DNA from 2 places in the Janthinobacterium sp. RA13 genome. Region 1 is predicted to be linked to the other one. Evidence: predicted binding sites of a transcription regulator. Region 1 holds the regulator's gene; the other holds the start of a gene.

Evidence for each region. The regulator FNR, encoded in region 1, switches genes on or off when oxygen is low (the NO sensors DNR and NnrR bind a similar motif). The targets are predictions, from matches to a motif close to TTGATNNNNATCAA.
Region 2: the regulator FNR is predicted to act here: its motif matches at 1,904-1,917, upstream of FG13_RS27655 (universal stress protein).

Annotation. Positions count from the first base shown of each region.
Region 1 is NZ_JQNP01000001.1:4,248,273-4,253,406, reverse strand. Features, by position in the region: gene FG13_RS18755 (response regulator) at 1-2,633, opposite strand, end outside; gene fnr (fumarate/nitrate reduction transcriptional regulator Fnr) at 2,873-3,631, shown strand; gene FG13_RS18745 (FixH family protein) at 3,635-4,159, opposite strand; gene ccoG (cytochrome c oxidase accessory protein CcoG) at 4,214-5,134, opposite strand, start outside.
Region 2 is NZ_JQNP01000001.1:6,218,171-6,223,304, reverse strand. Features, by position in the region: gene FG13_RS27670 (VOC family protein) at 11-430, shown strand; gene FG13_RS27665 (TraR/DksA family transcriptional regulator) at 539-919, shown strand; gene phbB (acetoacetyl-CoA reductase) at 1,086-1,832, opposite strand; gene FG13_RS27655 (universal stress protein) at 2,001-2,867, shown strand; gene FG13_RS27650 (hypothetical protein) at 2,889-3,248, opposite strand; gene FG13_RS27645 (glycine zipper domain-containing protein) at 3,423-3,989, opposite strand; gene FG13_RS27640 (amino acid ABC transporter ATP-binding protein) at 4,095-4,838, opposite strand; gene FG13_RS27635 (amino acid ABC transporter permease) at 4,835-5,134, opposite strand, start outside.

The DNA of each region.
Region 1 (5,134 bases):
GGCTTGGCGATGAAATCGCTGATGCCGGCCGTCATGCAGCGCTCGCGCTCGGACGCCAGCACGCCGGCCGTCATGGCGATCACGGGCAGGCCCAAGCGCAGTTCCGTGCGGATGATGTGGGTGGCGCTGAAACCGTCCATGACGGGCATCTGCATGTCCATCAGCACGATGTCGTAGCGCAGCGCTTCCGTGCGCAGCCGTTCCACGGCTTGCAAGCCGTCGCCCACCACGTCCAGGGTGGCGCCCATGTGTTCGAGGATGCCGCGCGCCACGGCCTGGTTCAAATGATTGTCTTCCACCAGCAGGAAATGCACGCCAGCCAATTCCGTGCCCAGCGGCTGGTGCAAGATGCGCTGTTCGCCGCCGTCGTCCTTGGCGATCAGCGCCTGGTGCAGGGCATCGAACAGGCTCGATCCCGTGATCGGCTTCATCAGCACGACGTCGGCCTCGGCCGCGCTGGAGATTTCCTCCAGGTGGTTGCGGGCGAAGGCGTTGACCATCACCACGATGGGCTGGCGCTGGCCGCTGGCCGCCTGGCGTATGGCCTTGGCCGTGGCCAGACCGTCCATGACGGGCATGTGCCAGTCGGCCAGCACCACGTCGTACGGTTGCTGCTGCGCCAGCCGTTCGCGGTACAGTTCGATGGCGGCAAAGCCGGAGTCCACTTCGTCGGCCAGCCAGCCCCACGCCTCGATCAGCTTGACGATCAGTTCGCGCGTGGTGCGGTTGTCGTCGGCCACCAGCAGGCGCAGCTGTCCCAGAGCCGGCGTGCGCCGCGTTTCCGCCGGTTGCGCCAGCATCTCGAAGGGCACGCTGAACCAGAAGCGGCTGCCCTTGCCTTCGCTGCTGGCGACGGCGATATCGCCGCCCATCATGTGGATCAGCTGCTTGCTGATGGCCAGGCCCAGGCCCGTGCCGCCGAAGCGCCGCGTGATGCTCTGGTCACCCTGCGAAAACGCGGCGAACAGCTGCTGTTGCTGCAGTTCCGTCATGCCGATGCCCGTGTCGCGCACTTCGAAGCGCAGCCAGGCGCGGCCGCTCTCGCTCTTGCTCTCGGCCAGGCTGACGGCCACCACCACTTCGCCGCTCTCGGTAAACTTGATGGCGTTGCCGGCCAGATTGACGAGAATTTGCTGCAGGCGCTGGGCGTCGCCCACGAGGCGCCGCGGCACGTCGGGTTCGACGGCGATGGCCAGTTCCAGCTCCTTTTCGCCCGCATTCATCGTCATCGTCGTGGCCAGGGTATTCATGACTTCGTCGAGGTCGAATTCGACGGGCGACAATTCCATGCGGCGCGCCTCGATCTTCGAATAGTCGAGCACGTCGTTGAGGATGCCCAGCAGCGACTGGCCCGCCACTCTGACCATGGTCAGATACTTGCGCTGTTCCGTGTCGAGTCTGGTATTGCCCAGCAAATACACCATGCCCAGCACGGCATTGAGGGGCGTGCGGATTTCATGGCTCATGTTGGCCACGAAATCGCTCTTCGCGCGGTTGGCCGCCTCGGCCCGGTCGCGTTCCTGCTCCAGCTCCGCCGCGCGCGCTTCGAGTTCCTGCTGCAGGCGGTCGCGTTCGCTCATCAGACCGTTGAACGCTTCCGTCAGTTCGCCGATCTCGTCGCGCTGCTGCACCGGCACGGGGGTAAAACGGCTGCCGCTGTTGCGCAGGGCCAGCAGGGTGTCGCGCAGGCGCACCAGCGGCGACAGCAGGCGCACGGTGACCCAGCCCAGAACAAAGGCGGCCAGCAGCGAGGCGAGGATGCTCCACAGCACCAGCCGGTACAGCACGCCATCGAACGGTTCGAAGGCATCGTCGACGGGCAGCGAGCTGGCCAGCAGCCAGTTCACCGATTTCAGGCGCTTGAAACTGTTGACGGCCGTGATGCCGCGGCTGTTGGTGCTGACCATGCTGCCTTCGCCATCTTCCTTCAGCAGCTGGGTCGTCGTCAGATTGGCGTTCGGCTGGCGCGGCTGCAGCAAGCGGCTGGTATCGGGGTGCAGCACGTAGCGCGGCACGGCGCCGCGCGTGAGGATGAAGTAATAGCCGCTCTTGCCGACCTTTTCCGAGCGCAAACGCCCCAGCAGGTTGTCCTTGTACAGGCGCAGCACGCCGATCACCACGCCGGCCACCTGGCCATCGGCGGTGAGCACGGGCGCCACCATCTGCACGATGGGCATGCCGCTCGATTTACCGAGCATCGGCTCGGTGATCATGGGCTGGCGCGTGCGCAGGACGGTCTGGAAATACTCGCGCTCGGCAACATTGATGCCGGCGCGCCCCGGCACTTCCGGCATGTCGGCCACGACGGCGCCTTGCGCGTCGAGCACCAGCACGTCGTCGAACAGCACCAGCATCGAGCGGCGCGAATAGTATTCGCGCAATTGGGCGGGCCGGGCGATCAGTTCCGGCGGCTGCTGCCGGGCCGTCAGGGTGACGATCTGCAGCAGCATGCCCAGCTTGTCGTCGAGCTCGGCAGCGGTGCGGCTGATCAGGGATGACTGCTGGCTCAGCAGTACTTTAGTGAAATCGTCGCGCATGTGCTGCACCTGGATCATGGTGACCAGCGCGATCATGGCGATCGAGGTCAGGCTGGTGGCCAGCGCGACTTTTGCTTTGATGCCGAGAGGCTTCATGATTTCCTTTTCAGTACCGGGCGGCACAGGCGGCAGATAATGCTGTCAGGAATTTTCCTATCAATACCCCAGCTTGGCAAGCGGCGCCGCGCAAATTGCCCTCCCCGCATGGGCTTTTGACGATGTTGCCATATAATTAAAGTCGGAACGTCGTTTATTCAGCGAAATTGCCGTGAAATTGGCACACGGCAACCCTGTATGCAGTAAACTTGTTGTTGCATTTTCTAAAAGGTACCGACATGACTGAAGCGCTACTCACTCCAACCTTGCCTACAGTGAACGTGGAAGCGTTGCGTGCGCGATGCTCGACCTGCAGCATGCATCAATTGTGCCTGCCGATGGGCCTCGATATGGGCGACATGGACAGGCTGGACCAGATCATCGGCCGCCGCCGCAAAATCGTGCGCGGCGCCTCGCTGTTCCGCATCGGCGACTCGTTCCAGAACCTGTACGCGATCCGCCTGGGGCACTTCAAGACGTACCAGATCAATCCGGGCGGCGAAGAGCAGGTGACGGGTTTCCAGATGGCCGGCGAACTGCTGGGCATGGACGCCATCAGCGCCGACCGCCACCACTGTAATGCGGTGGCGCTGGAAGACAGCGAAGTGTGTGAAATCCCGTTTTCCAGCCTGGAACAATTGCTGGGCAATATGCCGACCCTGCTGCGCCATTTCCACCGCATGATGAGCCAGGAAATCACGCGCGAGCAAAGCGTCATGCTGTTGCTGGGCAATATGCAGGCGACGCAGCGTTTTGCCGCCTTTATCGTCAACCTGGCGTCGCGCTACGAAGCGCGCGGCTATTCGAGCAGCAAATTCCAGCTGCGCATGTCGCGCGAGGAAATCGGCAACTACCTGGGCCTGACCATCGAAAGCGTCAGCCGTTTATTGTCGAAATTCAAGAAGGAAGGCTGGCTGCGCGTCTCGAACCGAGAAATTGAAATCTTGCAGCCGGCAAAACTGAAGGCCATCACGGCCGGTACCGACGTCTGCAAATAAGGCTTACAGTTCCTCGTCGGCGTGCAGCGCGATGCTGCGTTGCAGCGGCCAGGTCCAGATGCCGGACAGGCGCCACTCGCGCTTGTCGTTTTCCACCAGCACTTGCCAGCGGCTGCGCTCGAGCATCGGCAGCGCCACCGAGAAATTGCCGGCCGCATCGGGCCGCACCAGCAGCTTGATGTCCTTTTCCGGCAGCGTCGCATGCGCCAGGTGCAGCTGCAGCGGACCCTGGTAAGCTTTGCCGAAGCTGTGCACGGAACCACTGAGGCGCGCTGACGCCACGTCGTAGGACAAACTGGTAGCCATCGCCAGGTCGCTGGCGATCGTGTCGCGCTTCAAATCCTGGTTGATCGCCTTGCCCTGCTTGTAATAGTCGCCCACCACCAGCGCATCGGGTTGCGTAAACGCGATATAGCCCATGAAGCTGCCGACGACCACGGACAGGCCGGGACCGATCATCAGCAGCCATGGCCAGCGATGCTTGTACCAGGGATCGGCGGGGGCTTGCAGTTTCAGACTGTCGGACATGGTGATTCTCCTGTGTAAACGGCCAGTCCCCATGCGGGGACCGGCCTTCCTGCTTTAACGCGGCACGATGAATACCGCGCTTTCACGCACATGCAGCGAGGGGTTGTCCAGCGATTGCAATTCGATCGCAATCTTGTTCGACCCCTTCTCGCCGACGCCGTGCGGCACGCGCAGGCGGATCGGCCAGCCCAGCGTTTCCGTCGGCTGCAAGGTCACTTCTTCGCGCGTCAGCAAGGTCAGGCCCGGCAAGCCGGAAGCGCTGATCTTGAAATGCTGGCTTTGCTCGGACGTGTTCATGATCTGCAGGCGGTAGACGTTTTCGATCATGCCGTCTTCCACTTCGCGTCCCATCGAACCGCGGTCGCGGATCACATCCATTTTCAGGGGTGTGCGCAGGGCCAGCGAGGTACATACGGCGATGATGATCAGGGCCAGGATGGAAGTGTAGATCAGGACGCGCGGGCGCATGGCGCGCTGGCGTATCTGCTTCGAATTGAAGTTGTTTTCCATCGCATGGTCGGTGCTGTAGCGTATCAGGCCACGCGGCCGCTCGACCTTGTCCATCACGCTGTTGCAGGCATCGACGCAGGCGGCGCAGCCGATGCATTCATACTGCAGGCCGTTGCGGATATCGATACCGGTCGGACACACCTGCACGCACAGGGTGCAATCGATGCAGTCGCCCAGCTTGTCGTTGTTGCCGGCCTTCTTGCTCATGGCGCCGCGTGGTTCGCCGCGCTTGGCATCGTAGGTGATGATCAGGGTGTCCTGGTCGAACATGGCGCTCTGGAAGCGCGCGTAGGGGCACATGTATTTGCACACCTGCTCGCGCAGCCAGCCCGCGTTGCCGTAGGTTGCCAGGCTGTAGAACAAGACCCAGAACCATTCCCAGGGACCGAAGTTCAGGGTGGTCACCGACTGCGCCAGTTCCTTGATCGGCGTGAAGTAGCCGACAAAGGTAAAGCCCGTCCACAG
Region 2 (5,134 bases), 2.0 Mb from region 1:
GGAGACCAACATGCGTATCGAACCGTATTTGCAATTCGATGGAAACTGCGCGCAAGCGCTGGAATACTACCGCCAGCACCTGCATGGCACCGACCTGTGCCTGATGCCGTATCGCGGCACGCCGATGCAGGAGCAAGTCAAGGAAGACTGGTATGACAAGATCATGCACGGCTCGGTGCAGCTGGGACCGACCATGCTGATGGGCTCGGACGGCGGCTGCAGCGAAGATGGCGCCAAGGGCATGCACGGCAGCTCGATCTGCCTGACCGTCGATACGCCGGAAGAGGCGGAACGGGTCTTCGACGCGCTGGCGCGTGACGGCAACATTCAGATGCCCTTGGAGGAAACGTTCTGGGCCAAGCGCTTCGGCATGCTGAAAGACCAGTTCGGCGTCGCCTGGATGGTCAACTGCCTCAAAGAACCAGCATAGAACGGCCCCTGCCCGCCTGCGCCGCGTCAAACGCGGCGCGGGTAGTAGCGCAAGCAGAGTCGCCCATCCTGGACTACCATATAGGACAGACGCCTATCGGGGACAGCCATGAATGGATTGCCGCAAGACCAGCTGCAGCGCCTGCAGGGCGTGCTGGAGCAACGCAAGCTGGCGTTGCTGGAACAGATCGAGAACGAAGCGGCCGAAGCGGATGCGCGCGCCTCGCTGCTCAATGAAGTCGAAGCCTCGCCGGCCGACAACGCCAGCGTGCGCACCTTGAACGCCCTCGTCAGCGAAGCGGCCGAGCACAACCTGGCCCAGCTGGCCATCATCAAGCATGCGCTGGCCAGGTTTACCGATGGCAGCTATGGCCTGTGCGACAACTGCGGCGAAGCCATCGGCCTGTCGCGCCTGAACGCGCGTCCCGAAGCGCGGCTGTGCATCGATTGCCAGACGCGGCTGGAAAAAGTCCGGCGCCCGGTGCCGTGAGGAGAGCATAACGGCGGCGCAACAACAAAGGGCAAGGCATCGCTGCCCTGCCCCGTGTTTTCCAGCGTGACTGCCATTGCCTTCCGTCCTGCGCCAGCATCTGTGCGCCGGCTGGGTGGACGGGTCTCCTCTACTGCCATTGCCTCTATGCAAGCGGCACGCTTGCTTAACTCATATGCTGCCCGCCATTGATGGCGATGTTCGCGCCCGTGACGAATGCCGCCTCGTCGGACGCCAGGTAAGCGACCAGGGCCGCCACCTCGTCCGGCTCGCCCAGACGGCCCAAGGGAATTTGCGGCAGGATTTTTGTTTCCAGGATATCGGCCGGCACGGCCGTCACCATCTGCGTGCGCAGGTAGCCGGGCGAGACCGTGTTGACGGTGATGCCATGGCGCGCCACTTCCAGCGCCAGCGCCTTGCTGAAGCCATGCACGCCCGCCTTCGCAGCCGCATAGTTGCACTGGCCAAACGCGCCCTTCTGGCCGTTGACGGACGAGATATTGATGATGCGGCCCCAGCGCTTGGCCAGCATGGGTTCGAGCACCTGCTTGCTCATGTTGAACAGGCTGTCGAGATTGGTGCGCATGACCTCGGCCCAGTGCGGCAATTCCATCTTGCGCATGCTCTGGTCGCGCGTGATGCCGGCGTTGTTGACCAGCACGTCGACCCTGCCGAACTGCGCCAGCACGCTGGACACGGCCTCGCTGCAGGCGGCGAAATCCGTCACATCAAGGGACAGCGGATGAAAATAATACTGCTGCGCCTGCTGCTCTTCGAGCCAGTTTGCCACCCGCGCATTGCCCGGCGTATGCGCCGCCACGACGGCAAAGCCCGCCCCATGCAGGCGGCGGCACAAGGCCGTGCCCAGGCCGCCCATGCCACCCGTGACCAGCGCTACCTTTTGTTCCTTCATGACTGTCTCTCCCCGCTTGTTATGGTTGTTCTGCGTGGCATCAAGTGTAGGAGCAGTTTTTATTGGCAGCCTTGCGCCAAATCAAGTGCTCAGGCTGATGCAGTCGTGCGCGGCCGGCACCCCGGACTGTGCCAGAATGACCGCTACCGCACAGCGAGAGGACAGGCCATGACATATAAAACCGTATTGCTCCACATCGACGACAGCGCGGGGCGCGCCGCCCGCATCGACGCGGCCGCCAGCATCGCCCAGGCTTGCGGCGGCCACCTGACGGGCGTGGCGCTAACGGGCGTGTCGCGGCTGCTGTACCAGAACCAGCCCGACCTCGATGCCGACCCGAACCTGAGCTTGCATTTGAATTTCCTGAGGGAACGGGCGACGCGCGCCCTCGACGGTTTCGAGCAACAGGTGCGCGCGGCCGGCGTCGCCTCGTTCGAGCAGCGCGTGCTCGACGACGAGGCGGCGGGCGGCATCAGCCTGCTGGCCCGCTATGCGGACCTGGTCGTCATCAGCCAATACAATGCCAAGGATAAATCGCCGTCCGTGATGCGCGACTTCCCCGCCTATGTGCTGCTGCATTCGGGCCGCCCCGTGCTGATCGTGCCGTATGCGCCGCCGCTGCCCCTGCTGGCGCCGCCGGCAGCCGCGCGCAATGTGCTCATTTCCTGGAACGCCAGCAAGGAAGCAAGCCGCGCCGTGAGCGCCGCCCTGCCCCTGCTGCAGCGCGCCGGGCAAGTCCACGTGGCCATCTTCGACGCCCAGGTGCATGCCGCCGAGCACGGCGAACAACCGGGCGCCGAACTGACGCAGTACCTGGCGCGCCACGGCGTGGAAGCGCGGCTGCATTTGCTCGATGGCGGTGGCGTGCGGCGCGGCGACATCGGCGAAGCGCTGCTGTCGCAGGCGGCCGACCTGTCGGCCGATTTGCTGGTGATGGGAGCGTATGGCCATTCGCGCCTGCGCGAAACCATCCTCGGCGGCGTCACGCGCACGATTCTGCAAAGCATGACGATCCCCGTGCTGATGGCGCACTAGACCTTTGGAAAAACGGCAGGGTTAGCCGCCCTGCCAGGGCTGGCTGCGGATCTTCGCCACCTGGCGCTGCGCCAGCCACTGCCATAGCTGCAGCGCGTCGTCCTGCGGCAGGGCCGACATGTGGCGCGGCGTGGCCAGGGCGATTTCACAATCGCGGTCCGACCATTCCTCGAAAGTGACTTCGCCTCCGCTAGCGACCTCGACCTGATACATCAAGCCGTCGTCGTAGCCGAAACGCAACAGGACGGCGGCCGGGCTGCCATCGGGCGTGGCGCCGCCGCCGCGGTAGACCTCGGCCAGCGCATCGGCCAGCTGTGCCGGCGAGGGCGCGCAGATGTCGCGCCCATCGGCCCGTGTCAGAATGAACCATGCCTGTGTCATGACGCGCCCTCCTATCCATACTCGTTAGCATGCGAGGCAAGTACTACGGGCAGTCACCTTGGTCCAGTGTCACTATGGGCGCGCGGAAACTATCCCTGTCGGCATTATTTACCAATAATTACTAATACTAACAAGGATCATACCTAAATTTCATGCAGCTCGGAATTTATGAATTCACGCCACCAGCACGGGAATGCTGAGCGGGTCGAAATCATGCCAGTCGCCATTGGCGATCGTGCCTTCCGCTTCCTCGATATGCTCGGCGCCCAGCCGGTGCAACGCCTCGAGCGCCCGTTCGCGCTCGTCGGGGCCGCCCAGCGCGACGGCGATCAGCATGCCGGGATGGCGTGGCTGGCGGCGGTTTTCGGCGTTCCCCTCGCCATTTGCTTCCGGCTCGCCCGCGTCCTTCATCTTGTTGAAACTGTAGAGCGAGCCCACGTGCGCGCCCACGAGCGCCCCCACCACCGGGCCCAGCGGCCCCGTCGCCAGGGTCGTGGCCGCGCCGATGCCCGCACCGACGGCGGCCCCGACAGCCACACCCTCGACCACACCCTCTGGCGTCTCTTTCGCTCCCGGCGACATGTCGCGGTCACCGCCGAGCGCGTGCAAGTCGTGCTGGCCCGGCTGGTTGACAAAGAAGGCGCTGATGCGGCTGTCGGGAAAGCCCGCCTGGTTCAGGGCCGCGCGCGCGGCGTCGATCTGTTCCTGCAACTGAAAATGACCTGCGATGATGCGTGACATGATACGGCCCTCCTGATCGGCTGCTGGCGCACCATGCGCCGCTTGCCTGGCTAGCGTGCGCCTGCCGCCGGCGAAATACCGTTCGCTTGCGCACACAGCCGCCAATCATGCGGCCGCGCTGAACGGGCTGCGGATATCGGACAGGAATTGTTGTGCGCGCGCATGTTGCGGCCGCGTAAAGAAATCCTCGGGCGTGGCCCGTTCCAGCACTTGCCCGTGGTCCATGAACCAGACGCGGTCCGCCACTTCGCGCGCAAAGCCCATTTCATGCGTCACGCACACCATCGTCATGCCGCCCTGCGCCAGGTCGCGCATCACTTGCAGCACCTCGCCCACCATTTCCGGATCCAGCGCGCTGGTCGGCTCGTCGAACAGCATCAGCGGCGGTTGCATGGCCAGCGCGCGGGCAATCGCCACGCGCTGCTGCTGGCCGCCCGACAGGGCCGCCGGCATGGCATGCGCCTTGTGCGCCAGCCCCACCCGGTCCAGCAGCGCCAGCGCCCGCTCTTCCGCCTCGCGCCGGGTCAGGCCGCGCAAGCGCTGCGGCGCCAGCGCGCAATTGTCCAGCACGGACAAATGCGGAAACAGGTTGAATTGCTGGAACACAAAACCGATGTGCGAGCGGAAGGCATTCACGTCCAGCCCCGGCGCGTGGATGTCCTGGCCGGCCACCGTGATGCGGCCCGAAGCGATCGCCTCCAGGCGGTTGATGGTGCGGATCAGGGTCGACTTGCCGGAACCGGACGGCCCGCACACGACCAGCACCTCGCCCTTGGCCACGTGTTCATTGATGCCGCGCAAGGCGTGATAGTCGCCATAGTATTTGTTGACGTTGTCAAAGGTGATCATGCTGCCGCTTTCAAAAGACGCGCCTGGCGCCGCTCGAGCCAGAAGGCGGCGCGCGACAGGCTGAAACATAAAACAAAGTACGTCATGCCCAGCAAAAAATACACTTGCACGGGTTTCGTCAGCACCAGGCCATTGACTTGTGTAGCGATGAACGACACTTCGGCCAGGCCGATGATGGTGCCCAGCGAGGTTTCCTTGATGGTCGAGACGAACTGGTTGACCAGCGAGGGCAGCATGTGGCGCAGCGCCTGCGGCAGCACGACCTGGCGCATGCTGTCCAGATAGCTCAAGCCCAG